2 linked regions of the Acidicapsa ligni genome follow. The protein of the gene in region 2 interacts with the protein of the main gene of each other region in a pairwise test. Links are inferred from orthologs where the notes say so. Each region holds a gene or a part of one and is shown on either strand. Other genes may lie near its edges.

Region 1 (15,312 bases), on a different replicon or contig from region 2:
GATTGTGGCTGAATCCGCGACGGGCGAGGCGGTGAGTGCTGCTGCGTTGTTTACGGCGAATAAGGTCACGGCCGCCCCGCTGACGGTGGATAAGGCGCATCTGCGTGCTACTGGCGGCAAGGTGCGGGTGGTGGCGATCAATGCGGGCAATGCGAATTGCGCTGCGGGGCAGGCGGGACTGGATGCTGCGTATGCGACGTGCGCTGCTGCGGCGACTGAGTTTGGCTGCATGCCGGAAGAGGTTTTTCCTTCTTCTACGGGAGTTATCGGAGTGCCGCTGCCGGCGCATAAGCTGATTGCTGCGCTGCCTGCGATAAAGGCTGAGCTGGGCGCGGAGTCGGATCATTTTCAGCAGGTAGCAAGGGCGATTCTGACTACGGATTTAGTGGAGAAGACGGCGTTTGCGCGAGTGATGGTCGATGGCAGGGAAGTGCGCATTGCCGGTGTGGGCAAGGGCTCGGGGATGATTCATCCTCGGCTTGTGCCTCACGCGACGATGCTGATGTATCTGCTGACGGATGCGGAGATTGAGCCTGAGGTGTTGCAGACGATGTTGAATGCCGCGGTTGAGGTCAGCTTCAATCGCATCTCGGTCGATGGCGATACTTCGACGAATGACACGGTATTGCTGCTGGCTTCGGGGCAGAGTGGCGTGCGGATTGAGGCGGGCAATGCGGATTTCCAAGCAACGCTGACCCAGGTTGCTACTTCGCTGGCGCGGCAGGTGGTTGCGGATGGCGAGGGTGTGACCCATGTTGTCGAGCTGCGCATTCGTGGAGCGAAGAGCGATGCTGATGCCGTGGTTGTGGCCAAGAGCATTGCGCATTCGCCGCTGGTGAAGACGGCGTGGGCCGGGGCTGATCCTAACTGGGGCAGGCTGATGGCTGCGATTGGTTATTCAGGTGCGCAGATTGCGCCGGAACAGATCGATATATGGTTTGGCGAGTTGCGTATATGCCGTGATGGTGGGCGCGCGGCGGAGTACGATGAAGCCGCCGCGCATGCTTATCTGGAGCAGGCTGAGTTCTCAATCACCATTGATCTGCGACAGGGCACGGGTCAATGCGTATTTTGGACGACCGATCTTACGACGGGATACGTAAACATCAACACTGCTTACTCGACTTAGTTTGCGGAGTTGTCTGGGACGCGCGTCGGGATGCATGGCGGCTGAGAACTGGCGCATTGCTTTGCGCCCTGCCTGCGAGATGAGGAACATGCTGCGGGACGACCTGAGCAATCTGGGCGCGCTGGAAGAACCAGGCGCATTGATTGGACTGGACAAGCTGATTGGGCGTCCAGCGCTCTCGGGACGTGTGGTGTTGTCTGCCGTGCGTCCCGATGATGCGCCGGAGGATGCGTACATGGAGTACAGCGCTACTGCCCCCAGGATCAGAAACAGAGCGGTTTGAAATATCATTGCGCCGGTTGAGTCCAGAACCACGTCGGAGAACAGGCCGGTGCGGTTCGGCAGAAAGAAGTGCTGATGGATTTCATCGGCACTGGCGACTAGAAAAGTTGCGTAGATAGCGAGCCAATGACTGGCAAGGCCGCGCTTGAATTTGCTGGCGGTGTTGCGCAGGGTGAGCCAGAAACCGCGAAAGCATACGAGCGAGAGAATGCCGTATCCACTGAAGTGGCCTGCCTTGCGAATCTCATGATGGACGATGCTCCAGTTACGGGCAAAGGTCTCTCCGGTAAGAGCCTGCGAAATGGCGCGCAGTGGGCCGGATGTGTGGTCGGTGCCGAAGGTCGCTGTGGACTCGATGGCGAAGACGCATGCGCAGAGCATGACTGGGAGCCAGGCCTGAAAGAGTGTAGACCACCGTGTTTCTGTGGACTGGTAGGAATTTGAGAACATGATGGGAGCGGTGGACATGATGTTCGATTCTCCTGAGGATCAATCGATAGTTCGCAGCGTTATGAGCATCGATTGATCGAAATTAACGTTCTTCCCCCAGGAGTAAAGCAAGCAGCGGGCCAATCTGTAAGTCGTTGATATATTTACGATCTAATCTCTATTTAGATTTTCTATCTCAGGAATTATCCACATGGCAATGTAATTTTTACCGAAATGGAAGATATTGCAGGCGAGCGGCTTTTCTGATCTGTCGGGCACATTTCAGGAGGTCTGCGGCGCGCGGTTCTACAGCAAAAATCGGGCATTTACCGTATTACGGCATTGGTACCAGAATGCGAGTTGCCTATCCTGCCCCTGATCATGCAAATTGAGAGTGGGAGTTTTCGCGGAATTCTGCGGGACAGCGTGAACTCAACGGGCTGCGTATTGGGCCGTTTAGCAATCGAACTTTGGTCCGTCTGGAACACTGCAAAAGTTCATCGCTTCTACAATCAGAACAGTTGAGGTTAGGGAAACTATGGCTACCAAGGTGAAAGAGCCAGTCGAAACGCCTGCGGCGACGAATGGTTCTGCAAATGGATCGAGCTTGATCAGCAATGACAAGCTGCGACAGTTGTATGCGACGATGCTGAAGTGCCGCACTCTGGAAGAGCGTGCACGGGTTCTGTTCAAGCAGAGCAAGTTCACTGGTAACTACTATGCTGCGGTGGGTCAGGAAGCTGCGGCAGTAGGCATGGCTATCGATCTGCGCGTGGAAGATACGATCGGGCCTTCGCATCGTGACTTCATTACTGGATTTATCAAGGGCGCGCCGCTGGACAAGATGCTTTGCCATCTTTATGCGCGCGGTAACAGCCCGGACAAGGGACGTTCTTCGCCAGCGCACTTTGGATATCAGCCGCTGAATGTGATTACTCCTGCTTCGACGATTGCGGCGCAGTTGAACATTGCTACGGGCGTTGCGTTGGCGAACAAGATGAAGAAGAACGATAACATCGCCGTGGCTTTCTCGGGCGATGGTTCTACTTCGCTTGGCTTCTGGCATGAGGCGCTGAACTTTGCCGGTGTGCATGATCTGCCGATCGTGTTTGTCTGCCAGAACAATCTGTGGGCAGAGTCAGTGAATCTGCAGTTCCAGACGAAGGTGCCGGACATCAGCGTGAAGGCGCAGGCATACGGTTTCCCAGGCATCACGGTGGATGGCAACGATGTGGTTGCTGTTTATCGCGTGGCCCAGGAAGCGATTGCGCGGGCGCGGCGTGGACAGGGTCCGACGCTGATTGAGTGCAAGACGTATCGCTGGTATGGGCACTCGGAGATCGATCCTGCGAAGTATCGCGATCCGGAAGAGGTTGAGCGCTGGAAGGCGAAGGATCCGATTGCCAATATGGAGAAGTATCTGACGGGCAAGAAGCTCTTTACTCCGGAGTGGAAGCAGGAGATTGTCGACGGCTTCAACAAGGAGCTGGATGCGGCTATCGAGATTGCGGACAAGTCGGCGTTGCCTGAGGGCATTGAGGCGTTGGATCATGTGTTCTCGTTTGATATTCGGGATCGCGTGCTGAATCCGAAGACTTATACGCCGAGTTACTAAGCAGGATTATTCGGAAGGGTTATTTTTCCGAGTATTCCCTCTGGGGCTGAAGCCTAATTGCTTTTGTCGTATGGATGGCGCGGTTGAGGCCGCGCCCTTTCAAAGCGCGAAGGTAAACAGTGATAGTTAACGTCGAGATTGGATTGGAAGAACAATGGCACTTGTGACATATATCAGCGCTATTACGGAAGCGCTGCAGGAAGAGATGCGGCGCGATGAGCGCGTGTTCATTATCGGCGAGGATGTTGGCGTCGAGGGTGGCGTGTTCAAGGCTACCAAGGGTCTGTATGAAGAGTTTGGCGCGGATCGTGTGATTGATTCACCGCTGGCTGAGGGCGTTATTGTTTCGGCCTCTATTGGCGCGGCCCTGGCTGGTTTGAAGCCGGTGCCGGAGATTCAGTTCTCCGACTTCATTACGCCTGCGATGGATGCGTTGACACAGCAGGCTGCGAAGCTGCGTTATCGCTCGGGCGGTACGCAGACATGCCCGCTGACGTTGCGCGTTTGCTATGGCGGCGGTGTGGGCGGCGGACTCTATCACTCGCAGACCAACACGACCTGGTTTGCGCATGAGCCGGGCCTAATTGTGGTTGCTCCGGGCACGGTGGCGGACGCAAAGGGCATGCTGAAGGCGGCTATTCGTCAGGACGATCCAGTTATCTACTTCGAGCATAAGAAGCTTTATCGTTCGATCAAGGAAGATTTGCCTGATGGCGATGATTTCGTCACAGATTTGTTCAAGGCTGCGATTCGCCGGCCAGGTAAGGATCTGACGCTTGTGACTTATGGCTGGACGTTGCAGCTTTCGTTGCAGGCGGCGGAGAAGATTCATGCGGAGACAGGCGCGGAGATTGAGGTTGTCGATCTGCGTATTCTGAATCCTCTGGATAAGGACACTTTTCTTGAGTCGCTCGCGAAGACAGGCAAGATGCTGATCGTGCACGAAGATCACCGCACGCTGGGCATTGGCGCTGAGATCTCGGCGATTGCAGCGGAGCAGGCGTTTGATTGCCTCGATGCTCCGATTGTGCGCTTGACTGCTCCTGATGTGCCTGCGATTCCATTCTCGGCGCCGCTGGAGAAGTTTTATCTGCCTTCGGTGGATAAGATCGTTGAAGCTGCGACGAAGCTATTGAATTACTAGTTGTTTGATGTATCGTTTTGCTCAATGCCCTTCCGGTCTGGAAGGGCATTGTCGCATTGACCCTGCCGAGTGCGCTTCAGTACAGTTAGAGAATGAGTATCTTCTGTAGCAGGTCACACGCCTTCGCGATTTCTTCTATCGTGACTTCTCCTGTGGTTTCCAGCGTTTTGATAGCGGCTGGATTGGTTTTGTCACTGGGGGCTGTGCCGATGCTGGCTGAGGCTCCGGCGAGTGGGCAGATTCATGCGAGTGATTTGCGGGAGCCGGTTGCTCCCTGCAGGGCTTCGGTGATGGGCTCGCCATATATTAACGTGGATAGCTGGATGTATCCTGCGCTGCTGCGGCTTTATTCTCTGGGGTATCTGGACACTGCATTCCTGGGGCTGCGGCCGTGGACGCGGCTGAGCGTTATTCATATGCTGGAGGATACTTCGGCGAAGCTGGAAGATGCGCCTGAGTCGTCGGCTACCGATGAGGCGCGTGGTCTCTATGATGCTTTATGGCATGAGCTGAATGTCGATGCATCGGGGCCTTGTTTTCAGCGTCACGGACAGATTCGTCTTGAGTCGACTTACACTGTAGCTCGCGGTATCTCAGGGACTCCGCTGCATGATAGCTATCACCTGGGCGAGACGGTAATCAACGATTACGGTCGTCCGATTGAAGGTGGATTCAATAGTTATTCGGGCGGCAGCGGATATGCGACTGCTGGCCCGTTCACGCTTTATCTTCGTGGCGAGTTTCAATATGCGCCGTCGGGGCCTGGATACTCGCAGGCGCTGTTTGACAGCCTTTCGATGCGGGATGAGATTCCGGTTGCGACGAATCCTGTTCAGGCGACGATTCCTCTTGGGCCGATTGATACCAAGACCAATGCACGGCTGATGGAAGGTTATGTCTCTGCGCATCTAGTGGGACATGAAATTTCATTTGGAAAGAGCGATGCCTGGATGGGACCGGGGCAGGGTGGCGCGTTTGCTTATTCAAACAATGCTGAGAACATCTATTCGTTCCGCATCAATCGCGTAGAGCCGCTGTATGTCCCACTGCTTTCGCGGCTGACGGGGCCGTTCCGCTATGACTTCATGGTGGGGTCATTGAAGGGACATACGTTCTACAACGATCCGTGGATGCATGTGGAGAAGATCAGTTTCAAGCCGACGCCGGATTTGGAATTTGGCTTTGAGCGCAGCGTAATCTGGGGTGGCAAGGGACATGTGCCGATCACGATTCACTCATTCCTGAAGAGCTTCTTCAGCTTGCAGAATGTGACGGCGGCGGAGAAGCAATCGCGGAACGATCCGGGAGCGCGTTTCGGGGCGTTCGATATGACGTACCGTTTGCCGTATCTGCGCAACTGGCTTACGTTCTATACGGACTCCGATGCGCATGATGATGTTTCGCCGATCTCGGCGCCACGTCGTGCGGCGATTCGTCCAGGACTGTTTTTGTCGCATGTGCCGGGGCTTCCCAAGTTGGATCTTCGCGGTGAAGCGGGCATGACGGATCAGTCTACTTCGCGCAGCATGCAGGGTGCATTCACTTACTACGAGGGCGAGCAGCCGCAGGGCTACACCAATGCAGGCCAGATCATGGGCGACTGGATGGGGCGCGAGGCCAAGGGTGGCCAGGCGTGGGCTACGTGGCATCTGAGCGGTAATGAGTGGGTCCAGGTTAGCTGGCGCGGACAGAAGGCTGCGAAGGATTTCATCATCGGCGGTACGACGATCAATGATTTCAGCGGGCAGGTGGTAAAGCGATTTGCACGTGACCTGGAACTGAATGCCAACTTCAGCTATGAGGGTTATAAGGCTCCGGTTGGTGGATTGTATCTTCCAGGCAAGCAGACGGTGACTACGACTACATTTCAATTGACGTGGTATCCGGAGCGTAAGACCAGCTTCTAACTCTGTATCTTTGGCTGCAAGTATAGATAACTATTGGAAGCGCTTTTTGAAGTGTTATACCGGCAGGGGCATCGTATGGCGATGCCCCTGTTTTATTGGCCAACTAGCTCATGTGAATGCCTGCTGTGCGATAGATTTCGCGAATGTATTGCATGTCGCGCAGGCCTTCTTCGCCGGGGCTTTGTGGTGCGTGATTGTGCAGGATGCAATCTGAGAAGTGATCTGCTTCACGCTGAAACTGCATGGGATCTTTCTCTGTGTTGGGCTCGTCGAGCTTGACTGTCTTGCCGTCGGGGCCGGTGTATTGAGCTGTGAGCCGCAGATCTTCGTAGATGAACGCGGGATTGACTTCGAGCCAGCCTTTGGAGCCGTGGACGCGGAAGTATCCATCCATTGCGGCGCCATAAGTGGTGATGCAACTGGCGAGGATTCCTGATGGAAATTTCGTGATCCAGGAGATGGTTTCTTCTACATCTTTGAAGCGTGGATCGTTTGGATTTTTGTTGGCGTAGGCGGAGAAGCTCGATGGTTCTTCGCCGGTGAGATAGCGGGTGGCGTTGAGGCAGTAGATGCCTACATCGAAGAGCGGTCCGCCGCCTGCAAGGGCCTTGCTGAGCCGCCACTCGGAAGGGCCGCAGTTGAAACCAAACGCGCTTTGAATGGCCTGCACTTCGCCGATCGCACCTTCGCGGATGAGCTTGACCGCGCGCAGATTGGTGGGTTCATAGTGGCAACGATAAGCGATCATGAGCTTGACGTTGGCTGCCTTGCAGGCTGCGATCATGGACTCCGCTTCGGGCACGGTGACGGCCATCGGCTTTTCGCAAAGTACGTTTTTACCGGCTTTGGCGCAGCGAATCGTGTACTCGGCATGCATGCTATTGGGCAGAGCGACATAGACGGCATCGACTGCCTTGTTATCGCGGATGGCATCCATGTTTTCGTAGTTATAGATGGATGATTTAGGCACGCCGTATTTTTCCGCATACTGCGCAGCTTTCTCGGGATGGCCGCTGACGAGGGCGGTGACTTTGGAGTTGGGGCTTCCCTGGATGCCGCGTATGAAGTGGTCGGCGATGCGTCCGATGCCGATGATGGCGTAGCCAATTTTGCGGTCTGATGCAGGGGATGCAGTTTGCGCCTGCAACTGGGGTGCGAGCTGAGGTGCTAATTGCGCTGCGAGACCGAGGGCGCCGAGTCTGGTGAAGTCGCGTCGTGACAGTGTCATCGGGGTAGCTCCTAAATCGATTTTTCCTGGTTTGCTTAAAGGCGTCATAGCTTGCGCTCCGAGTATAGCGCTGTGTGTCGCGATAGGAAAGAAAGAGTCTGGGAAATTCATTTTTTCGATCTGCAACCTTCGGGTTCGCAGGAACGTATTGGAGTTATGAGCTGACGCGATGGAATGACGGGTGATTCATCTTCAATGGCGTTTATGTGTCCTGCGTATTTGTCTGATCGGTGTCTTACAGAGCGCGTTTGCTGCGAGGATTGCCATGGGATTCGTTCGAGAGATGTTGTTCGCGGCTTTTTTATTGAGTGTCATTGCTGTTCCTGAATTACTGGCGCAAGGGACACCGGGGGCTGTCGATGTGCCGACTTTTCGCGCTACATCGAGCCTGGTTTTTCTTGATGTGACGGTGTTGGATAGCAAGGGACGTCCGGTGGTGAAGGGGCTTACCAAGGATGACTTCACGATTACTGAGGACAAAAAGCCGCAGCGGATTTTTTCTTTTGAAGCGCCTGATGCGCATATAGGGAATGCGGGCGATAATCCAGATGGCAAAGCACCGGCGACTATCTTTGTGCTCGATCTGTTGAATTCGGATTTTGCTGATTTTGCTTATATTCGCTACTCGGTGCGCAAGTATCTCGCCTCACAGCCGGAGCAGTTGGCCTCGCCTGCGGAGTTGATGGTAATTGGCAATCAATCACTTGAGCTGCTGCAGGGCTATACGCGCAATAAATCCGATCTATTGTTTGCGCTCAATCATCTACCTGCGATCTTGCCTTACAAGAAAATGAACGGCGCATTCTGGGCGGAGAGATTTAATCAATCGATCGATGCATTGCAGCAGATTGCGCTGCAAAACAACGGTATACCGGGGCGCAAGAATATCGTATGGGTGGGGCATGGTGGCCCCGGATTAAATACCGGATACCTGACTTATGATGTCGTGAGCCAAGTTAACCGCTATGTGCATACCACGACTAACATGCTGGTCGATGCGCGGATGAGCCTCTTTGTGATTTATCCGGGTCTGCCTGTGCATGGCTCGGATATGGCGATCAGCGCAGGGGATGCGGCAATGGTTATCGGGAACAACGATCCGTTTGCGGGCGATGTCAACTTTGGTGTGTTCGTCAATGAGACGGGAGGCAGCCTCTTCTATAACCGCAACGATGTGGATAACGAAATGAAGCGGTCACAGGAGCTAGGCTCCATGTATTACACGCTGACGTATCAGCCGCATGATGGCGAATCGAATGGCAAGTTCAGGCGGATCAGGGTAGCTTTGCGCGATACAAGCATGCGGGTTGTAACCAAGGCTGGCTACTTCGCACCGGATGAGAATGCGCCGACTGATCCGAGGGCGCAATTGATCTCGAATCTTAGCGGCGCGGTTCGATCGATTATTCCTTTTGCGGCTCTCGATATAAGGATGGGGAATGTCGTGCGGCATCCTGATTCTCAAGCGGCAGAGTTTACGGTGATGCTGGGTTCGAGGAATTTTAACTGGCAAACGACAGAGGATGGACGGAGCACGGCAAGGCTGATTTTGGCGGCCGCGAGTTTGTCAAAGAACAAAGACATTCTTGCGTGGAGAATGGAAGAACTCACGCTGACGATGGCTACGCAGGACAGAGCCCGGCTGGACAACCAGGAGCGGCATCTGACGATTTCGCTTAGGGTTCCGCGGAAGACGCAGACGGTTCGTGTTGCGATTGGAACGGAAGATGGAGGGCGAATCGGCGCGACGGAAATAGATCGCAAGAGCATCGATGCCGCGCCTGCAATGCCGACGCCTCAGCCTAAGTTAAGTTTGCAGCGGCCTGGGGCTATGTGAAGATTACGTTTGCATAAGGCCGACGCGGAGTTTTTATTTGCGCTTGGCCTGGCGAATGCGGCGTAACTCTTCGAGGCGTTGCGCTAACTGCTTCTCGCGGCCTTCCTGCGTGGGTTCGAAGTAGCGGCGGCCCGTTAACGATGGAGGCAGGCAATCCATGTCGGCTACTTTGCCTTCTTCATCATGCGCGTAGCGGTAGCCTTTGCCGTAATCCAACTCTTTCATCAGCTTGGTTGGAGCGTTGCGGAGATGCAGCGGAACTGGCTCTTGGCGAGTGGCTTGGATGTCCTGCTGCACGGCTGCGTAGGCCACGTATACGGAGTTGGATTTGGGGGCCATCGCGAGATAGACGACTGCCTCGGCGAGGGCCAGATCTCCTTCCGGGGAGCCGAGAAACTCCATTGTTTGCCGTGCGCTCAGGCAGAGATTGAGTGCCTCGGGAGCCGCGAGTCCGATATCTTCAACCGCCATGCGGATCACGCGGCGGGCGAGGTACATGGGGTCTTCGCCGGAAGCAAACATGCGTCCGAGCCAGTAGAGCGCGGCGTCGGGGTCGCTGTTGCGAACGCTCTTATGCAGGGCGGAGATGAGGTTGTAGTGTTCTTCGCCGGACTTGTCATAGATGAGGACGCGCTGTTGGAGAGCTTCTTCGGCGATGGCGCGATTGATGTGGCCGTGCTTTCTCTGAGGAGCGCGGTCGGCGGCCAGCTGCGCGGAGATTTCGAGGGCGTTGTAGGCATTGCGGCAGTCTCCGCTGGAGTAGCCTGCGAGCATTTCGAGGGCGTCTTCATCGGCGGTGAGTTCGAGGTTGCCGAGGCCGCGTTCGCGGTCTGCGAGGGCGCTGCGCAGGAGGCCGATGATCTGCTCTTCAGTGAGAGCTTTGAGCACATAGACGCGGCAGCGGGAGAGCAGCGCGGAGATGACTTCAAACGACGGATTCTCAGTGGTGGCACCGATGAGGCGGATGGTGCCGCGCTCGACGTAGGGCAGAAATGCGTCCTGCTGGGCCTTGTTGAAGCGATGGATTTCGTCGACGAAGAGGATGGTCCGCGAGCCCATCTGCGAGGCTTGCTCACTGGCAGCCATAACCTGCTTGATCTCCTTGATGCCGGAGAGGACGGCGGAGAATTCGAGGAAGCTGGCCTGGGTGGTTTCGGCGATGATCTTGGCGAGGCTGGTCTTGCCGACGCCGGGTGGTCCCCAGAAGATCATGGAGGCGGGGTCGTCGTGCTCGATTTGAACGCGCAGGGGCTTGCCGGGGCCGATGAGATGTTCCTGCCCGGCGTACTCGGAGAGATTGCGAGGGCGCATGCGTTCGGCGAGCGGAGCGTTGCGGATGCGGCGCGCTTCGGATTGCGGCGTGGATGGCTGGTCGAAGAGGTCCATTTTATCTAGCTTGTCCATCTTCATGCTTCATGCTTTGATTCGCTTCATACTTTGATTCGATGCTGTAGATTCCGCTGGCGGGCTGCTTCGTAGAGCAGGATGCTGGCGGCGACGGCTGCGTTGAGGCTTTCGACCGGGCCGGGGCAGGGAATCGTGATGCGGGCATCCGCTTCAGCGGCGATCTCGGCGGACAGGCCGTTGCCTTCGGAGCCGATGAGAAATGCTATCGGGCCGGTGAGGTCGGCCTGGTCGAGCGGTGTTGCCTGGTGGGCCATTGCGGCGAAAGTCTGCACATTTGATTGTCGCATTTTCGCCAGGTATTCGCCTAGAGGCGCCGTCAATAAAGGCAAGCGGAAGACGCTGCCGGCGGAGGCACGAACGGCTTTTGCGTTCCAATGGCTGACGGTTCCGGGCAGGCTGATCGCGCCGGTTGCTCCGAAGGCTTCGGCGGAGCGCAGGATGGTGCCGAGGTTGCCGGGGTCCTGCACTCCGGCGAGGACGATGAGGAGCGCGCGCGGGGTGAGCAACTGTTGCCAGTTCCAGGTGGGGCGGCGGACGAGGGCTGCGATGGGCTGGGGTGTTTCGGTGGAGACGGCGGAGGCGAGGACTTCAGCGGGCAGTGCGAGGATCTCGATGGAGCCTGCGATTTCCAGTTCGTCCAACAAGGCTTCGTGGCCCTGGGCGATGAAGATTGTTTCGATAGCGATGTTGCTGCGAATTGCTTCCGCGAGCAGGTTGACGCCTTCGATTGCGACTGCTTCCGCATCGGTTCGTGCGGGGCGCAGGAGTGCTGAGCGCAGTTCCTTTACGCGGGTGTTCTGCTTGCTCTGTACAATACGAATAGCCATATGCAGGGTGTTTGTCAGTACCTAGGCGATTGTAGCCTTTTGATTTAAGGCGTCCAACCGCTTGTTTGCGCAGATGCCGCGCGAAACCTATCCGGGCAAAAGCGATCAGCTTTCAAGGCTCTGACGGGATATATTGGCGGCATGTGGCAACAGGGTATAGTAACCGGGTATAGTACCGAGAACAGCACAGACATTGGAGCCGAATTCGAGGCAACGGTGTCGCCTGATGTCAGGGTTCCAGCGGCCGGGAACGCCAGTGTATGCAAGTTGATTTTCGCCAATTCAGGGAACCGAGGTAGACCTACTTGTCCGCGGAGATTTTGCGCGTCCATCCGGACGAACCACAACCCGATCGTATTGAATATGTCGTCGCCTGCATTCGCAAGGGCGACGTTGTGGCGCTGCCGACGGATACATTTTACGGGCTGGCTGTCGATCCGGTGAACCTGTATGCTGTGGAGCAGATTTATCAGATCAAGTCGCGGCAGAAGCATAAGCCGCTTTCGCTGCTGATCTCCTCTGTAGCCCAAGCCTACGAATTGGCTCGCGATATCGACGACCGATTCGACAAACTGGCAGAGCGTTTCTGGCCGGGGCCACTGACGATTATTGTGCGTGCGGGCAGCAAGCTGCCGTTGCGCTCGACTGCGAATACGGGCAACGTGGCGTTGCGTGTTCCGGATGCGGCTATTGCGCGGGCAGTGGTGGATTGCCTGGGGCTGCCGATTACGGCGACGTCGGCCAATTTGCATAATGCGAGTGAATGCTCACATGCGGCATGTGTGCGCGACCAGATTGGCGACCGTATTCCACTGATCGTCGATGGAGGACCGTCGGGTCATGCTGTGCCGACTACCATCGTTGATCTTTCAGACAGTAACGGAAACTGGAATGTCCTGCGCGAAGGCGCAATCCCCACGCACGAAATTGTGATGGCACTACAAAGATAGATGAACGATTCTGTAAGACCTACTGAGCGCCGGGGTGGTTGGGCTGCTTCTGCGGTTCGGTTTCTGCTGGGATTTTTGTTTCTTGTTGCCCTGCTTACAGCGCTGGGCTGGTGCATCTGGGTTTATGTGCAGATCGAGCGCTTTGCTTACGAAGATGAAGCTGCTCCGGCGGATATAATCTGCGTGTTTGGCGCGGCAGAGTACGATGGGCGTCCTTCGCCTGTGTTGAAGGCACGATTGGATCATGCGCTGGCTCTTTATGAGCATCACATCGCGCCTGTCATTCTCACGCTGGGCGGCAGTGCTCCGGGAGACAAGTTCTCCGAGGGGCAGGTTGGTCAGGCGTATCTGATGGCCAACGGAGTGCCGGAGAAAGCTATCATCGCCGAGACGCAGAGTCGTTCGACGGAAGAGCAGGCTCGGCGCATCGTGGTGATTGCGCGAACCAATGGCTATCATCGCATCGTGATTGTCAGCGATCCTACGCACCTGTTTCGTATTCGCGAGATATGCGCCGCCGCTGGTTTGCCGGTGATGACTTCGCCGAGGCCGCAGGTGGCAGCGGTGGGCAGTTCGTCGGAATGGCAACAGGTCTGGCATGAGATCGTGACGTACTCGGTCTGGCGCATGCATCTGGATTAAAGCATTTGGATAAGAGCGCGGGAATGATACCCTGCACGCTATGAAACCTCTCCGCATCTTGATGGCATTGATTTTTGCTGCAGCGTCTCTTCCTGTCTTCGCGCAATCCTTCACTGTAAGTATTCCCCGGGATCGCAGCGCAAAGCCGCTCGATGGGCGACTGCTTTTGGTGCTTTCGTCTGATCCTTCAGCGGAACCGCGTATGCAGATCGACGATACTCCGCAGACGCAGATGATCTTTGGAGTGAATGTGGATGGGCTTGCCCCGGGAGCTTCGGCGACTATCGATGCGGGTGCATTTGGTTATCCGGTGCGTAGCCTGAAGGATGTGCCTGCGGGCGAATATACAGTGCAGGCGGTGCTGAATCTTTATGAGACATTTCATCGTTCGGATGGATCGACGGTGAAGCTACACATGGATCGGGGTGAGGGGCAGCATTGGAACCTCACTCCCGGCAATCTTTACAGCAAGCCGCAAAAGATTACGATCAAGCCGGGCGGTACGCCGATAGCGTTGTCACTCACGGAAGAGATTCCACCGATCCCTGAAGCGAAAGATACAAAGTACATTCGCCATATCAAGATTCAGAGCGCGTTGCTGACGAAGTTCTGGGGACGTCCGATGTTTCTCTCAGCGATTGTGCTGGTGCCCGAAGGGTTTGATGAGCATCCGAATGCGCGTTTTCCGGAGATGGTGTTTGAAGATCATTTCGCGGATGAATTTGGAGATCTCAGAACGACTCCGCCAGACTCAAATCTGAAGCCGGATTATAGTGAGCGCTTTCATATTGCGGGCTATAACCGCATTCAACAGGAAGAAGCGTACAAGACATATCAGCAATGGATCAGCGCCAGATATCCACGCTTTCTGGTGATCAAGATTCAACATGCCAATCCTTACTACGATGATTCGTACGCAGTGAACTCGGCTAATCTCGGACCGTATGGAGATGCGATTGAGTCTGAGTTGATGCCTGCTCTTGAGAAGCAGTTTCACGGCATCGGGCAGGGTTGGGCGCGATTTTTATATGGAGGGTCGACGGGCGGATGGGAGTCGCTGGCGGTGCAGGTTTTTTATCCGACGCATTACAACGGAGCTTTTGTAGCCTGCCCTGACCCAGTGGATTTTCATGCGTTCACGAATATCGATCTCTATAACGACAAGAACGCGTTTTATATCGAGGGCGCGCATAAACGCGTGTTGCAGCCATCGATGCGGGACTATCTCGGACATACGACTTCAACGACGCGGGATAACAATGCGTATGAACTTGCGTTGGGCGATCATGGCAGATCGGGAGAACAGTTCGATATCTGGCAGGCTGTTTATTCGCCGGAAGGATCAGATGGTTATCCGCTGCAAATCTTCAATAAAGAGACGGGGGAAATCGATCACAAAGTAGCTGCGTATTGGCATGATCACTACGATCTGGACGCGATTCTGGCGCGGGATTGGGAGACGCTTGGACCACAACTGCGAGGCAAGATTCACCTCTATGTCGGCAGTGATGACACGTACTTTTTGAATGACGCGGTTTATCGCATGGAGGATTTTCTCAAGAGCACAACGAATCCTCCATACGAGGGTGAGGTTGCGTATGGATCCCGTGCAGAGCATTGCTGGAACGGCGATCCTGCGCTGCCTAACTATCTTTCGCGCCTGCATTACAACACGATGTATCTGCCGAAGATACTGGATCGCATTGCGAAAACTGCGCCTGCCGGGGCGGACCTCACCAGCTGGCGTTATTAGCGCAGTAGCCTGTAACCAGGCTATTGCACATACTTCAATGTGTACGCCGTTGTTGGATCGATCTGCTTCCTGATCACGCCGAGCTGCGTGAGTTGCGTATTGGTTGCTGCCCACCGAGCGGCGTTCATCTTGCCGATTTCGGAGCCGGATGGATCTGCGCCT
Region 2 (15,437 bases):
GACTGCGCTGTTCTTCGCAGCGGCCAAGGACCGTGCTGAAGTTGTGCAGCTTCTGCTGAGTAAAGGCGCGGACTGGAAGATAAAGACGCAGGTTGCAAAGTTGACGCGCGTAAGCCTCGGTGTGAACGGCGACCCACTTGTTTCACCAGCTGAAAAGACAGGAAAAGGCAAGCCTGAATCAACTCCTACCGGCGCTGCGGCGGGAGATCAACATGCACCAGCGACTGAAACGGCGTCGACTGTAACAGCAAAGCCTGAAAAAACGGTCACTGAAAAAACGGCGCCTGAAGCAGCCAAACCGGTTCTCACAAAAGCAGAAGAAGAGATCGCCGAGCGTAGAAAAAATGCTGTTTATGGAGCCACTACCATCGGCGGTTTGAGCGCCCTGCTGGTAGCTGCGCGCGATGGTCACGAGGCTGCGGTACGCGAGTTGATTCGCGGCGGCGTGGACCTCGATGAAACCAGCGATACGGACCATGCAACACCGGTGATTCTGGCTGCGATCAACGGGCACTATGACCTGGCGAAGCTTTTGATCGAGAGTGGAGCCAACGTTAAGTTGGCAACGGTCGATGGAGTTACTCCGTTGTTTGCTGTCGTGGATGTACAGTGGGCTCCGCATACGTGGTATCCGCAACCGCTTACGACGGCGGAGAAGATCAGCTACCTCGATTTGACCCAGCTAATACTGGAGCATGGGGCAGATCCAAACGCGGTGATTGCCAAGAAATTGTGGTTCCGCAGTTTTGCGAACGACGAGTTATGGGTTGATCCCGCAGGGGCTTCAACGTTCTGGAGAGCCGCGCAGGCCGGGGACCTGGGAGCTATGAAGCTGCTGGTGGAGCATGGCGCTGATCCGCAGTTGGCGACCAAGGGCGGCGACACTCCGCTGATGCTTGCCGCGGGTCTTGGATGGGCGGCTTACTGGACCGCGAACGCGCCTTATCCGCGAATCGATGCAGTGAAATATTGCCTGGAGCATGGCGGCGACGTGAAGGCCAAGGATGCCAAGGGATACACCGTATTACACGGCGCCTCCTATCGTGGTGACAACGAGATGGTGAAGTATCTTGTCAGCCTTGGAGCGGATGTAAAAGTAAAGAGCAAGGCTGGCGACACGGTGGCGGATATGTCTAACGGGCTGTTCGAACATTCGATTCCACATCTCGACACGGTGGCGTTGCTGGAGAGCATGGGATCGGAAAATTCGCATAACTGCCGCTCCAATCAGTGCGTAGTTCCTCCCAAAGAAGACAAACTTGTAGCGGAGAAAAAGCCAACCGCTTCGGCAGATACGGATAAGACTTCCGAGCCGACAAAGGCTGAAGAACTATCGAAAGAAGGAAAAAAGATACCAGTGACTGTGACGATAGGAAAGAGCAAGCTATGAATACTCGATCGACCCTTCTGTTGATTCCCCATTCTCTCCCCGCGATGCGAATGCCTCTCGGCATGCATTGTTGTTGCCGCTAGAGAGTAAAGCCAAAGACTTATATGCAGCTGGAGACGTACAGACACGAATGTGCGCCTTAAGAGCTATTTGGTAAGGGAATTCATTGCATCTCTGCGTTACGGAGAGCCAACAGAAAGGTCGGTTTTGCTATGTACAAACGTATTGTCTTCATTCTTGTATTGTTACTTTTAATTTCATCTCGAGGTGCGCTGGCACAGGGCATTTCAGCAACCCTGCGTGGAACTGTGCGCGACAGTTCGGGAGCTGCTTTGCGCGGCGCCAAGGTCATTGCCAGGAACACGGATAAGGGTATCGAGCGGACAACCGTTACCAACGAATCGGGAGACTATGTGCTCCCTGAGCTGCCAGCTCAGACATACGCCATTACCGTGAGTGCGGATGGATTTCAACCGCGTGTTTACAAGGGATTCGTATTACAGGTAGATCAGGAAGCACGACTTGATGCGAATCTCACCGTGGGCAGCGTGGCAGAGGAAGTGACGGTGACGACGACCGCACCGCTGATTCAATCAGAAGACTCTTCCAACGGCGCTGTTATCGACGAGCAGAAGATCAAGGATCTTCCTCTGAATGGGCGAAACTTCTGGCAGCTTGCACAACTGAATCCGAATGTCTCGAACCCGGTGAGCGGTTCAAGCCTGAGTGCGCGAGGTGGATTCAACATCGCAGGTAATCGCGAAGAAGTGAACAACTATCTTCTCGATGGCGTGGATAACAATGATTGGACAACGGGACAGCCCACTGTGCGGCCCTCAGTGGATGCGATTCGCGAGTTCAGAATTCTCACCGGTGTATATGAAGCGGAGTATGGGCAAAAGGCCGGTGGCCAGGTAATCCTGACTACCAAGTCTGGAACGAACCACATCCACGGTACGTTGTTCGAGTTTTATGCAGAGCCGAATCTGGCTGCGGAGAATTACTTCAATGGAGGCAATCCGCCGCAACGCAATCAATTCGGTGGTTCGCTCGGCGGGCCTGTGCGAAAAGATAAGACGTTCTATTTCGCCGCCTATGAAGGTACGCGTAGCAAGTCGCTGCAGCCTGGCCTGGAGCAGATTCCTTATGCGGCAGAACGCGCTCCAGATGCGGCAGGATTCTATGAAATCTATTCCTCCGCAGTCGTTGCTGCACCGGGTACCGGCACACCTTATAGCCAGAACACAGCAGGAGCATATCTGATTCCATCCAGCCAGGTTGCCACGCAGAGCGTGTACCTGTTGAATGGTGGTTTCTGGCCCGGCACTACGTCCGCGGCGACGACACCGGTAAATGTCACCAACCCCCGAGCCAACATTTCGAATGCAGATCAGGGCACGGTTCGGGTCGATCAAGTTATATCCAGCAAGAACACGTTTGGAGTTGCATACACGCTCTACAGCGGTTTGGATTCAGGCGCCGCACTAACAGGGTCCAGCCCATACCTGCCGGGATATGGTGTGGATCAGCCGCAGCTCTACCAGCATGTCGCTATCAACGATGATCATGCTTTTTCTCCTACGTTATATAACGAGGCGCGCGTAGGCTTCAATCGCATGGCGGCTAACTATCAGAACCAGGATCGCGGTCTAGGCAATCAAGTAGCTGCGCTTGGCTTGCCGCAGGGCGGAGCTTATGATTTCCAATCTTCGGCACGCGGCAATACTGGCCTGCCGGGCATCGCAATCACTGGTTATACGAGCATCGGTCTTACCGGTGATCCACAGTGGCGTGGCGACAATGTGATCAACGTAACCGATGCGGTAACGCTGATTCGCGGCAGCCACACGTTGAAGTTTGGTGGAAGCTATCTGGACTTCTTCAAGCATTCGTTCTATGTCACAACGGGACGCGGAGCCTTTGGTTTCACGGGCCAATATACAGGAAATGCATTTGCCGATTTTCTGCTGGGTAACATCGCAACTCTTTCCTATGGCAATGGCAATCTGGATCAGTATCCATTGCAAAAGAGCGGAGCGTTTTACGCACAGGATGAGTGGAGAATTCGACCTTCGCTCACTCTGAACTATGGTCTGCGCTACGATCTGGATGGCCAGCAAAAAGAGAAAAACAACAAGATCGATTATTTCGATTCAACTGCGGCTACATTGAACACGGGCAATGGGCAGGAGTACTCCGTCGATCCTTCAACAGGTCATCTCGTGCAGATAGGAACGGTTCCGGTAACGCATACGAATTCCAACATGCCCTGGACCAATTTCGCGCCACGCGTCGGCTTTGCGTATCGACCGGGATCGAGCGCAGATACTGTGATCCGCGGTGGGTACGGACTCTACTACAGCCAAAATATCGTGAGCGATGGAAACCTGTTTGCGGCCTTCGGACTGGGCTCCCCGTTTGTGATTCAGGAGAGCTACTCGGGAACGACATGGGCCAATCCAATTCCTACTGGAATCAAGGCTGGAGCCATCTCCATCACTACTGTGCCCCGTAACCTGGCTACGCCCTACAACCAGGAATGGAGCCTCGGTGTACAGCATGAGTTCAATCACAAGACGCTGGTTGAGATCACGTACCAGGGCAGCAAGGGCACGCACTTCATCCTTCCTTACAACATCAATCAACCCCTGGTTGCGGCGAATGCTTCAGCGAGCATTCAATCGCGCCGGCCCTGGAATCAATGGTCGTCGATTACCAATTATGCAGGTGCTTCTTCATCGAGCTATAACAGCCTCGTTCTGCGTGCGGAACAGCGTTTTTCAGGTGGGCTGACTTTCCTATCGAGCTTCGTGTATAGCAAGTCCCTCGACCTTGGTGGAACGAATGGCGATAACTCGCCACAGAATCCATTGAACCTAAGTTCAGAGTGGGGACCTTCTCTCTTTGATCAGAAGTTTCGCGTCATTACAAACGGAATTTACGATCTGCCATTTGGCAACGGAAAGCAGTGGCTGGCGGGATCTCCACTCTTAGTTCGTTCGCTTGTAAGTGGATGGAGAGCGACGGGTATCCTTACACTGCAGAGTGGCAGGCCCTTCTCTCCTGTAACTACGGATGGTCTGGCGTCTGACACTGGCGCTACCGATCGTGCGTTTGTCGTAGGAGATCCGAACCTGTCCCACAAGTCGGTGAAGGAGTGGTTTAATACTGCAGCCTACCGTCCTAATGATCCTGCCAACGGGGAGAACCTCAGCAACAACAAGGCTGCCGGATATGTATTCAATTACGGCAACGCTGCTCGCAACAGCCTGCGCGGGCCTGGCATTCAAAACTTCGACGCCGGACTCTTCAGGGATGTTGAGGTACGTGAAGGGCAGATATTGCAGGTGCGCGCCGAGGCCTTCAACGCATTTAATCACCCTAACTTTTCAGCTCCAGGGAGCAACGCAGCGTCCGGTACGTTTGGCGAGATTACTTCCACTGCTTTGGCTAATCGGCAACTTCAATTTGGATTGAAGTACATCTTCTGATCTGTGCTCAAGATACTGTGCTTCAGGTGCTGCAATAACAGTAGCCAATGCATTCATTGAATCGCCAAAAGAGAATCGAGGATTAAGATGCAAACGGGATTAAGTCGAAATCATTTTCTGACGGGATTGGCAGCGTCGCTTCTGCTTGTAAGTGGTGTTGCCGCAGGCGCCAGGCCCCTCGCAAATACAGCGGCTTCTGCTACGAAGAAACACGCCGCAGAGGTTGTAGATATCGAACTGCTGACCTGGCCTGAGATCTATAAGGCCATTCACGAGGAAGGCAAGACGACAGCGCTTCTATTCAATGGCGGCACGGAGCAGCGCGGGCCACAGGGCGTTACAGGTGCACATAACTTCATTGCGCATGCAACTGCCGATGCGATCGCGAGAAAGCTGGGGAATGCGCTGGTCGCTCCCGTGTTGCCTTTTTCCGTGAACAGGGCGAGCGCAGATTTGCCGGGAACCATTGGGATCAACGGGCAGGTATTTGCCGAGATTAATGAACAGGTAGCTGAGCAGTTGATTATCAATGGTTTCAAGAACGTAATTCTGCTGGGGGATCATGGCGGTGGCCAGAAGGAGCTGAAGGACGTTGCATCAAAACTGGATGCAAAGTACGCTCCGCAAGGAGTGCATGTCTTCTACTCCGATGGACCGTACACAAAAGCCAACGATGCATTCTTCGCATGGTTGGATAAGAATGGATATCCGCCGAGCACGCACGCAGGCATTCCCGATACTTCAGAAATGCTGTACCTGGAAGGCGATCAGCCCTGGATTCGCAAGGAGTTGCTCCCGACGGCGCTGGGGGATGCTCCAAGAAAGCCGGGCTCTACTCCCGACCCCAATGTAAAACTGATTCATAATGGAATCAGTGGAGATGCTCGGCGGAGTTCGTTCGAACTGGGAAAGCGGTTTATCGATCTGAAGGTTGATTACGGAGTGCAGCAGATTCAGGAGTTGGTTGCACATGGGAGTGATGCACAGGCAAAGCCCGATGCCTCTGCGGGAACGCGCTAGAGGGAATGATTCGTCAGTTACGAATGGGTAGGGATTTCACAGGAAAAGGATGATTGCGATGAGTGCAACGACTGCAACAGTGGACGTGGAACTGGATACAAAACACAGCGAATTAAGCAACGCGCCGCTTGCGTTTTTTTATGAACACCCGCAGTGGTTTCAGCCTACCTTTGCGGAGCTGGATAAGCGTGGTGAAAGCTACAGCAAGATCTTCGCGCCGGAGCATTTTTATACGCCGGGTGGAGAGCGTCCCGGGTTCCGCGTGCTGTTTAATCGCATGAGCCCATCGGCAGATCGGCGTGGGCATGGATCGGCGATTTTGCATACGCTGAGCTGGCTGGGGCAGTTGGAGTTGCAGGGTGTACGTGTGATCAACGGGACCAAGGCTTTCCGGTATGAGATATCGAAGGCGCTGCAATTGTCGTTGCTTGCTGAGCTTGGCATTCGCTTTCCCAAGTCACGCGTGATTCATGATCCTCGTCACGCAGTTGCGGCCAGCGAAGGGCTGCGCTATCCCGTGGTGGTTAAGCCAAATGTCGGAGGCAGCGGCGCCGGCATTGTGCGCTTCGATTCCCCTGCGGAATTGCAGGCTGCAATTGATGCGGGCACCCTGGAACTGGGCTTCGATCATATCGGACTGGTGCAGGAGTTTGTGCCGGCACGAGGCGGCCATATCACTCGCGTTGAGACGTTGGGCGGGAAGTATCTGTATGCAATCCAGGTGCACCTGACCGGGGAGACATTTGATCTTTGTCCCGCGGATATTTGCCAGAGTACACGTGGAGAAGCGCTGACGAATACCGGCGGCGGGGCCTGCGTGATTGAGGCAGCGAAGGCCGGGCTCAAGGTGGAGGGATATACGCCTCCCGCAGATGTGATCGCGAATGTTGAAAAGATTGTGCAGGCAGCGGGTATCGACGTCGGTGGCATCGAGTATGTCGTGGATGATCGCGACGGCGAGGTCTACTATTACGACGTAAATGCGCTTTCCAACTTTGTTGCGGACGCCACGCGCGTGGTCGGTTTCAATCCCTTCGAGAACCTTGCGGATTATCTGCAGGCAGTCGTTGAAGCAGAGGTGAACCGTGGCTAGCTCCGGGATTCGCTTCGGGTTTTGGACGCCTACATTTGGCGGCTGGCTGCGTAATGTTGAAGATGAACAGATGCCAACGACGTGGGAGTATGTGCGTCGATTGGTGCAGCGCAGTGAAGAGCTTGGCTATGCTCTCACGCTGATTCCAGAACTGAACCTGAATGACATCAAGGGCATTGAAGCGCCCAGCCTGGATGCGTGGTCCACAACCGCAGCGCTGGCTGCGGTGACAAAGAGCATCGAGCTAATGGTGGCTGTGCGGCCAACGTTTCATACGCCTGCACTTGCAGCCAAGCAGGCATCGAACATCGACCATATCAGCGGCGGTCGCCTGTCGTTGAATGTCGTCTCGTCCTGGTGGGAACAAGAGGCGCGCATGTACGGAGTGCAGTTCGACAAGCATGACGATCGCTATGCGCGCACCTCGGAGTGGCTGGATATTGTGGACGGCGTATGGAGCCAGCCGCGCTTTAGTTTTAGCGGCAAATTCTATTCCGTCGAAGACACGGTGCTTGAGCCGAAGCCGGTGAGGAAGCCTCGAATTCCGCTCTATGCCGGTGGTGAATCGGATACGGCAAAGGATCTGATCGCGCGCAAGTGCGATGCCTATCTCATGCATGGAGACTCGCCTGAAGTGGTGGGCAGCAAGATTGCAGACATGCGTGAACGCCGTGAAAAGCTGGGGCTGCCGCCGATGCAGTATGGCGTGGCAGGCTACGCAATTGTGCGTGAAACAGAGGCTGAGGCCAAGCGTGAGTTAGAGCGCATAACCGACGTGAAGCAGAATGCATCCGGCTTCGCGAACTACCAGCAATGGCTGGCGGGAACGCAACTGGAGCGCAGAATGTCGATCGAGGAATACTCGGTTTCAAATCGAGGTTTGAGAACCGGCCTTGTCGGCTCCGTGAACCAGGTTCAGGATCGGCTTGGTGAGTTTGAGCGCGTTGGCGTGGATCTCACGCTGCTTCAGTTCAGCCCTCAATACGAGGAAATGGAGCGCTTTGGCGAATTGGTAATTCGCGAGTTAGCTACCGCATGAAGATCGCCGCGAGTTACACAACTACTCTGCGACGAGTAGCCGTGCTTGCTGGATTTTCCGTTCTGTTGACCTTGGCGGGTTGCCGTCAAAACAGCAGCAGCGATCTGCGTGTTGGCGTAACGCCAGGACCAGCGGAAGAGATTCTCGACGCAATCAAGCCCGATCTTGAGAAGCAGGGCATACATCTCAAGATCGTTCCGTTCACAGATTACGTGCAACCGGACATGGCTCTTGCGAGCGGCGATCTGGATGCGAATCTCTATCAGAACACTGCATTCCTCGCGCTCTTCAATCGCGATCATGGTGCGCATTTTGTTTCGCTGGGCAAGGTGTATCTGCCTCCCATGGCGATCTATGCAGGGAAGACAAAAAGCCTTGCTGCATTGCAGAGCGGCGCGCGGATTGCGCTGCCAAATGATCCAGTGAACGAAGGACGCGGTCTGCACTTGCTGGAGACAGCAGGCCTGATAAAGCTGGCCGCAGGAAACGATGCGAAGATAGCCGATAATCCAAAGCATCTCGTATTGCAGCCTATTGACGCGGCGCAGCTTCCACGCAGTCTTGAAGATGTAGATCTGGCCGTGATCAATGCCAACTTCGCATTGGACGCCGGACTAAATCCCAGGACTGGCTCACTGCTGAGTGAGACTGCGGATTCTCCCTATGCCAACGTACTGGCGGTAAACAGCGATAAGCAGAATGTGCCTCAATTACTGGCGTTGGCTGCACTGTTGACTGGCGAACACGCAAGAACTTTTGTGACGGAACATTATCATGGGGCAATCTATCCAGCGAAATAATGGAGTGAGGCAGAGCGAAGAGTTGAGTGCCGGACTGGCAATTGAGGCACGAGAACTCACCAAGCGATATGGTGGGGGCGGAGGCGTGTCTGATGCCTCTGGGCCCTCTGTCGCTACGGTCGCGCTCGATCATGTAAATCTCGCAGTGCCTGCTGGAGCGATTCATGGAGTGTTAGGCGCAAGCGGCGCGGGCAAGACAACGCTGCTGCGCATTCTTGCAGGATTGGAGCAACCGGATTCTGGACAGGTTGCTATTGCCGGGCGCATCTGGAGTGGGCTCAACGAACGCAAGTTGCGTGAGGAGCGGCAGCAGATTGGTGTCGTGTTTCAGCATCTGCATCTGATGCTCTCCCGGACGGTTGCAGCCAACGTCGCTCTGCCGCTTGAGTTTGTAGGCACATCGAGGAGCGTGATTCGAGAACGCGTGCAAGAGTTGCTGGGATGGTTCGACATCGCGGAGAAGGCAGATGCGTATCCAGCGCGTCTTAGTGGAGGGCAGAGGCAGCGCGTTGCCCTAGCGCGTGCTTTGGCTACCAGTCCTGCAGTGCTGCTTGCGGATGAGCCAACGTCGGCGCTCGATCCCGAGACAAAGTCCTCGGTCATCGAAGTGTTGCGCCGTATTCGCGACGAACTCGGTGTGACAATTCTTGTGATCACGCACGACATAACTGCGGCGGCAGATCTGTGCGACAGCGTGACCGTGCTGGACAAAGGTCGCGTTGCGGAGACGGGCTCCGTGCGCCAGGTGCTGGAGCGGCCGCAAAGCGCAGCAACTCGCCGGCTTCTGACTCATCGCGTTTCTCCTGCGTTGTCAGTCGAAAGCTCATGGAGACCGGGGCACGCCTGGCATCCTGAACTGGAGCAGGCATGATCGATTTAGGCCTTGGCTCCAACGTCGGTTCTCTCATGGACGTGCTGCTCCCTGCCGCGTGGGAGACGTTGTGCATGGTGGCTGTCTCGGCACCTCTATGCGCCTTATCGGGTCTGGCAATCGGTGCGCTTCTGGTGGCGACTAGTCGCGATGGGATTAGCCCCACGCCCTCTGTTTATCAGGGGCTGGCGGCCATCACGAACCTGACGCGAAGCATCCCATTTTTGATTTTGATTGTGCTTCTGTTGCCGCTGACAAGGTTGCTGGTTGGTAGTTCGATAGGCACAGTGGCGGCAATGGTGCCACTGGTCTTTGGTGGAACGCCTTACGCTGCGAGACTCGCCGAAGCGGCACTGCTTGAGGTTGATCCGGGCCTTGTGCAGGCGGCGATTACGATGGGGGCGACACCCTGGCAGGCAATGTGGAAAGTGTATATTCCTGAGGCCGTTCCTGGATTGATTCGCGCAGGCACAGTGCTTGGAATCACCATGATCAACTTCTCTGCGATGGCTGGCGCGGTAGGCGGTGGTGGCCTGGGCGACCTGGCTATCCGTTATGGTTATCAGCGCTTCCGCATGGATGTCCTGCTTGCCGCTGTCGTCGTGCTGCTGGCATTAGTGCAGGGCATGCAATGGGCAGGCAACACTGCAGCCAGGCAGCTCGATCGACGATAGATTTTCGGCGCGCGATTATTTCAGCGGAAGCGCGTACATCAGGCCGCCCTTGTCCCAAAGCTCGTTTTGCCCGCGAGGTATTTTCAACTGGGAGTTTGGGCCAAGATCACGAGCGAAGATCTCACCATAGTTGCCGACGGCTTGAATCGTATGCGCGGCCCAGTTCTCGTCAAGGCCAAGAGGTCTTCCAACCTCATGGGATTTGCCCAGCAATCGTGCAATTGCTGGATCGTGACTTGACTGCATCGATTCAACATTAGAAGCTGTAACGCCGCTCTCCTCTGCCTGGATCAGAGCATTGATCGTCCATTCAAGAACTCGCCCCCACTGCGCATCTGAACTGCGATAAGCAAGTGCCAGCGGGTCTTTGGAGAGGATCTCAGGAAGCAGCTTGTATTTGTTTGCCTGTGCACCAAAGCTGACCCGGGAGGTGGCAAGCCGTGTGATGTCTCCAGCAAGACCGGTGCAGTTGCCGGTCACATATGCGGCCTCCATTTCGCCCTCTTCCTGAAACGGAAAAGGAATGAAATCGAGATGCCGCTTTTCAAACCATGTACGCAGCATTACTTCCACTTCCGTCTCTGCCAGGAAGCAGATTTTGTGTCCACTGAGATCGGATGGAGTCGCGATATTGGATACAGTCGGCACCATGACTCCAACGCTGTCGTAGAGAACAGGGCGCGTTAGCTGAATGGATGCATCTGTGCTGTGTGTGAAGTCCGCGCTGATAGATGCCACAACATCAATCTCGCCCGAACGAAGCGCAGCGAGGCTGGTCTGGTCGTCAGGGTAGCCCTTGATAACGACTTTGGCGTCGCGCCCAATTACAGCGACAGCGGCTGCCTTGCAGAGCTCCCGATCAAAATCAACGATGGAGCCATGATCGTCCGTAGTCGAGAACTCTGCTTCATTCTGGTCGATGCCGCAGACAAGCGTGCTGGTCTTATGCAGCCGGTCGAGCGTGGCATCCGTTGGCTGCGTCGCAAAGGCACACTTGAAGGAACATAACGCAAGCAGCAACAATGTACCAGGCAGGGCGCGACGCATTATGGAACCCATGTTCCGGAAGTCGGGATGCCGGGCGACGTGTCGGGCCGTGGATTGAAGTCGGCAGGCACTGGATTGGGCTTGCCAAAATCAGTCGGAGTAATACCAAGCACATGGCAGCCCTGGCCCTGCATGTGGGGAAAGCTTTCGATCATCGGCTCAGGAATAATCGCGTACTCGGCGGGAAGAGGTTTGCGTTTGCCGAGCAGGCGTAAGTTATCGAAACCAGTCAGCAGGTCGCCTACTCCCTCGACCTTGTCATCGGCAGGGCCGAGATCTTTCTGGCCGAATTTTTCTACGCCAATCTGGCGGCCTTTTTCTTCATCGGGTAAGTCTGCGAGTGGAATCAGGTTGAATAGCTCATCGACAAATTTGATGATGGAGCTGTGCTCCGCAGGCTGATGCGAAACAGCGTGTGCAACGCCATACGGTGAGATGAGAACGAAGGGAATACGCGGACCTTGGTCCAGCGGAACTCCAGCCGCGTCATGCGAACGAACTCGTGGCTGAGCATGATCGTAGAGGCCGTCTGACTCGTCATAAGCGATCAGGATCGCGCTCTCATTCCAATAAGGGCTGCGCGCGATAGCATTGATTTCCTTGGCTAGAAACGCTTCACTGATGCCAGAGTCGGAGTAGCCGGGATGGTCGTCATTTCCATTGAAGACCGTCGCTAATTTTGGATTAGGGTCGGCAGGTGGAAGACCCGCGATATTGCCATAACCGCCGCGTACATAGAACACTCCGGAAGCAGGCAGCGAACGGGCTGCGATGTCAGAAAAAAACTCACCCATGCCATGCATATGCGCGCTGGCGAGCGGGTTATCCGAGACATAGCCGAAGTACTGCGGCCCATTGTGATGGATCACATAGTCGTTGTGCGTCGCCACTCCGGCCGGGTCGGTAGGTTCGTGGTCATAGCCCTGTTGATACCAGCCCCAGTTAATAGCCGGAACGCCGTGCCCTGCGATCTTCTTGATATCGTCCTGCACATCAAGCAGGTCAAAGGCTGGGTCGTAATCCGCTGCGGTGGTCTTCTCAATCTCATTGCCCATGAAGGAAAGCGGCAGCGTGGCGAATGTGAGATTCGGAGCAGGATCTTTGTCCGTCGTAGGGTGCGGCTGTTTGGGATTGCCTGCCGCATCCTGCGCCAATCCCCAATAGGGATGGGCATTCGCAACCATCGGTAAGGCTGTACCGTGCTTGCCCTCGGCGAGTTGTGGATGAAGCATCCATTCCGTCTCGCCCGATTGCCCAGCGATCATGGCAATTGCGTTTGGTCCGGATGGCCCAATCACCGTATCAAAGAAATGATCGAACAGAGTGAAGCGGTCGGCGTAATTCCACAAGAAGGGTGCGGTGTCGCAGTCGACGTGCGACATAACCAGTTCGCCGAACTGCTTGCGTTCAAGCGAAGGAAACCTGGATGGTTTGCCATCGACAAGAGTAACGCCCTCTTCCGTAAGCGCGTAGCGATCATTTTGTGCAACGGAGTTGGCATCCAGATCCAGCTTGTGGGCAATGCTGAGATGGCTGTGATTGACCGAGGCGATGTCCGTTGGGTAGAGCGGCACAGTCTTGCCATTCGCATCAACAACAGACGATGGAATCTTGAAAGGAGAGATCGTACTTACAGTGCCGTCAACGTTGACGATCGGCTGCGTAAAACCGGCAATCTGCGAAGCCGGCCGAGAGTAGAGACCATCGGCTCCAGGATAGGTGCTGAAGTAAAAATCGAAGGCACGATTTTCCTGGAACAAAATAAACACATATTTAATGTGCTGACGAAGCAGCTTGATCTTCTGTTCTTGAGAAAGCGAAGGTTCCTTTGCAACATCGATGACCGCCTGCTGCACTGTCTTACTGGATTCAGGCGCGATTTCTATAGTGTTCTGAGGCGTCTGCGCCCGTGCTGAAGCGGCGCAGACGGCCAGTAATAGTGCGATGACTCTTCGGGTAGCCATGATGTAAATATCCCGCGGGTTCGGTGTAGACCAAACCTTCTCCTGAGAAATGGCAGTCATGGCAAAGACGGAAAGCTCTGCATCACACTGCGCTATTCAAAGGATAACGCGAGCATTCGTAGTGATGACAATCGCGCTGCGGACCGAGGTTATTTGGCCGCGAGGATTTCCGGCTTGTCGATCTGAGGCGTCGATGCGAGCAACTCTTCTGCTTTGGCAAAGAGCGCTTTGGCGATGTCTCCGGTAAGGTGGGCATTGCGGCCTGCTTCATCGGCGAACGTATCGAAAATTCCGAACTTGGAGTCGCTGATCTTGATCGCGTACCAGGACACAGTACCGGCTTCCTGTTGGGCCAGCGGCAGCGCTGATTTCAGAAATGCTTCGAGTTCCGCTTCTTTGCCTGGCTTGGCATCCAGAATGGCCAAAAGTGCGAGCTTTTCCACGAGTTTCTCCTTATGTATTTGCTGTGAAATGAGGTGCAGAGATCGAGGTGAGATCCGGGTGATCGTTCAAGGCCTGTACATGTTCATGTACAGGCCTGATTTGTTTTACCGCTTGCCTTTGTAGTCGAAAAAGTACTCAGGAAACTCAGCCTTGAGTGCTTCGATCTTCGGCTTGTCGCAGACAAGGATATACGGGTTGCCGGGATTATGCATGGCATAGTCCTGATGATAAGACTCGGCAGTATAGAAGCCCTTGAGTGGCGTGACCTCCGTAACAATAGCTCGGTGAAATACCTTTGCTGCGTCGAGTTGCGCAATGTATGCCGTAGCGATTCGCTTCTGCTGATCATTCGCATAGAAGATAACCGAGCGGTATGAGGTACCTACATCGGGCCCCTGCCGGTTGAGTTGGGTCGGGTCATGGGCGACCGAGAAGAAGATGCGCAGAAGCTGCCCATACGTGATACGCGAAGGATCGTAGACAACCTTGACAGACTCAGCATGGCCGGTGGTTTCAGTTGTGACCTGATCGTACGTTGCTGTTGCGCCTGCGCCGCCGGAGTATCCAGCCATGGTATCGGTTACCCCTTTAACGCGCTCGAAAACAGACTGCGTACCCCAGAAACATCCGCCAGCGAATACCGCAACTGCCTTGCCAGGGGTGGCAGTAAGTGCATCATCGACCGTTGCAACGGGAACGGGAGACTTCGGCTGGGCGTTGGTAGAGCAGGCAGCCAGCGAGAGTAGAAAACCAAACGCCAGCGTGAAACGAAAGATGCGATGTGAATGAGAAAACATAACGGACACCTCGATACTCCTGCACTTCAGATGTTTGCCGGAGAAGATTGGTTACATGCTAAATCGAAAACGTCGTTCTGATTCGATTACAAACCACCGGCATTCCTCAACATCCCGCCGTCAATAAAATGCGTGCTGCCTGTCACATACGAGGCATCGTCGCTGGCCAGGTAGAGCGCCAGCTTCGCTACTTCTTCCGGCTGTCCCCAGCGCCGCAGGGGAATCTCGGAGAGTAACTGCGCGTTCAATGCCGGATCGTTCTGGACATCAAAATCAATCGGGGTATAGATTGCGCCCGGGCCGATGTTATTGACCGTAATGTTATGCGGAGCCAGTTCGACCGCGATGGTCCGCATTAACATGCGCAGACCGCCCTTGCTGGCACAGTAGGGAGCGTTCGTGAGCAACGGCAGATCCTCATGAATCGATGAGATATTGATGATGCGGCCGCCGTTTCCCTGGAGGATCATCTGCCGGGCTGCCGCCTGAGAGCATAGAAAAGGCCCGGTAAGATTGACTGCGATAATCTTCAGCCACTCCTCCAGCGGATAGTCAACAAAGGCAAACTTTTTTTCGATCCCAGCATTGTTGACAAAAATATCCAATCGTCCAAAGGTCGTGACTGTTTTCTGAACAAGCTCGTTCACCGCATCAGGATTGGAGATATCCGCAGCCACTGCAATGGCTTTTCCCTGCACCGCGGCGATCCTGCTGAGCGTCTCAGTCGGGACTGCCGGGCCGCCGACATAATCCACTACGACAGATGCGCCTGCTTCAGCGAAGGCGACTGCAATGGCCTGTCCAATG

What was found.
Region 1: the proteins of OHL19_RS02655 (region 2) and OHL19_RS09865 interact in binary tests that used the Escherichia coli proteins (3 or more experiments, as listed by UniProt). The link is inferred for Acidicapsa ligni from one-to-one orthologs.

The regions. Positions count from the first base shown.
Region 1 is NZ_JAGSYG010000002.1:834,702-850,013, forward strand. The notes cover bases 5,673-8,546. They hold OHL19_RS09865 (Gfo/Idh/MocA family protein), read right to left. Parts: upstream 7,735-8,546; coding sequence 6,610-7,734; downstream 5,673-6,609. Other genes in these bases: OHL19_RS09860 (capsule assembly Wzi family protein), read left to right, coding at 5,673-6,506; OHL19_RS09870 (VWA domain-containing protein), read left to right, coding at 8,000-8,546. Outside these bases: bifunctional glutamate N-acetyltransferase/amino-acid acetyltransferase ArgJ, read left to right, coding at 1-1,129; OHL19_RS09845 (VanZ family protein), read right to left, coding at 1,028-1,879; OHL19_RS09850 (thiamine pyrophosphate-dependent dehydrogenase E1 component subunit alpha), read left to right, coding at 2,379-3,455; OHL19_RS09855 (alpha-ketoacid dehydrogenase subunit beta), read left to right, coding at 3,610-4,599; more of OHL19_RS09860, read left to right, coding at 4,692-5,672; more of OHL19_RS09870, read left to right, coding at 8,547-9,571; OHL19_RS09875 (replication-associated recombination protein A), read right to left, coding at 9,605-10,957; OHL19_RS09880 (TrmH family RNA methyltransferase), read right to left, coding at 11,002-11,805; OHL19_RS09885 (L-threonylcarbamoyladenylate synthase), read left to right, coding at 12,111-12,755; OHL19_RS09890 (YdcF family protein), read left to right, coding at 12,756-13,397; OHL19_RS09895 (hypothetical protein), read left to right, coding at 13,438-15,150; OHL19_RS09900 (ABC transporter substrate-binding protein), read right to left, coding at 15,171-15,312. UniProt on the Escherichia coli protein: Hydratase involved in the degradation of sialic acids. Catalyzes the reversible conversion of the dehydrated form of N-acetylneuraminate (Neu5Ac), 2,7-anhydro-N-acetylneuraminate (2,7-AN), to Neu5Ac.
Region 2 is NZ_JAGSYG010000001.1:666,372-681,808, forward strand. The notes cover bases 7,757-10,755. They hold OHL19_RS02655 (methionine ABC transporter ATP-binding protein), read left to right. Parts: upstream 7,757-8,807; coding sequence 8,808-9,704; downstream 9,705-10,755. Other genes in these bases: OHL19_RS02645 (LLM class flavin-dependent oxidoreductase), read left to right, coding at 7,757-8,033; OHL19_RS02650 (MetQ/NlpA family ABC transporter substrate-binding protein), read left to right, coding at 8,030-8,833; OHL19_RS02660 (ABC transporter permease subunit), read left to right, coding at 9,701-10,378; OHL19_RS02665 (type 2 periplasmic-binding domain-containing protein), read right to left, coding at 10,394-10,755. Outside these bases: OHL19_RS02625 (ankyrin repeat domain-containing protein), read left to right, coding at 1-1,390; OHL19_RS02630 (TonB-dependent receptor), read left to right, coding at 1,603-4,881; OHL19_RS02635 (creatininase family protein), read left to right, coding at 4,969-5,901; OHL19_RS02640 (ATP-grasp domain-containing protein), read left to right, coding at 5,960-6,994; more of OHL19_RS02645, read left to right, coding at 6,987-7,756; more of OHL19_RS02665, read right to left, coding at 10,756-11,425; OHL19_RS02670 (phospholipase C), read right to left, coding at 11,425-13,389; OHL19_RS02675 (putative quinol monooxygenase), read right to left, coding at 13,539-13,832; peptide-methionine (S)-S-oxide reductase MsrA, read right to left, coding at 13,938-14,630; OHL19_RS02685 (glucose 1-dehydrogenase), read right to left, coding at 14,717-15,437. UniProt on the Escherichia coli protein: Part of the ABC transporter complex MetNIQ involved in methionine import. Responsible for energy coupling to the transport system. It has also been shown to be involved in formyl-L-methionine transport.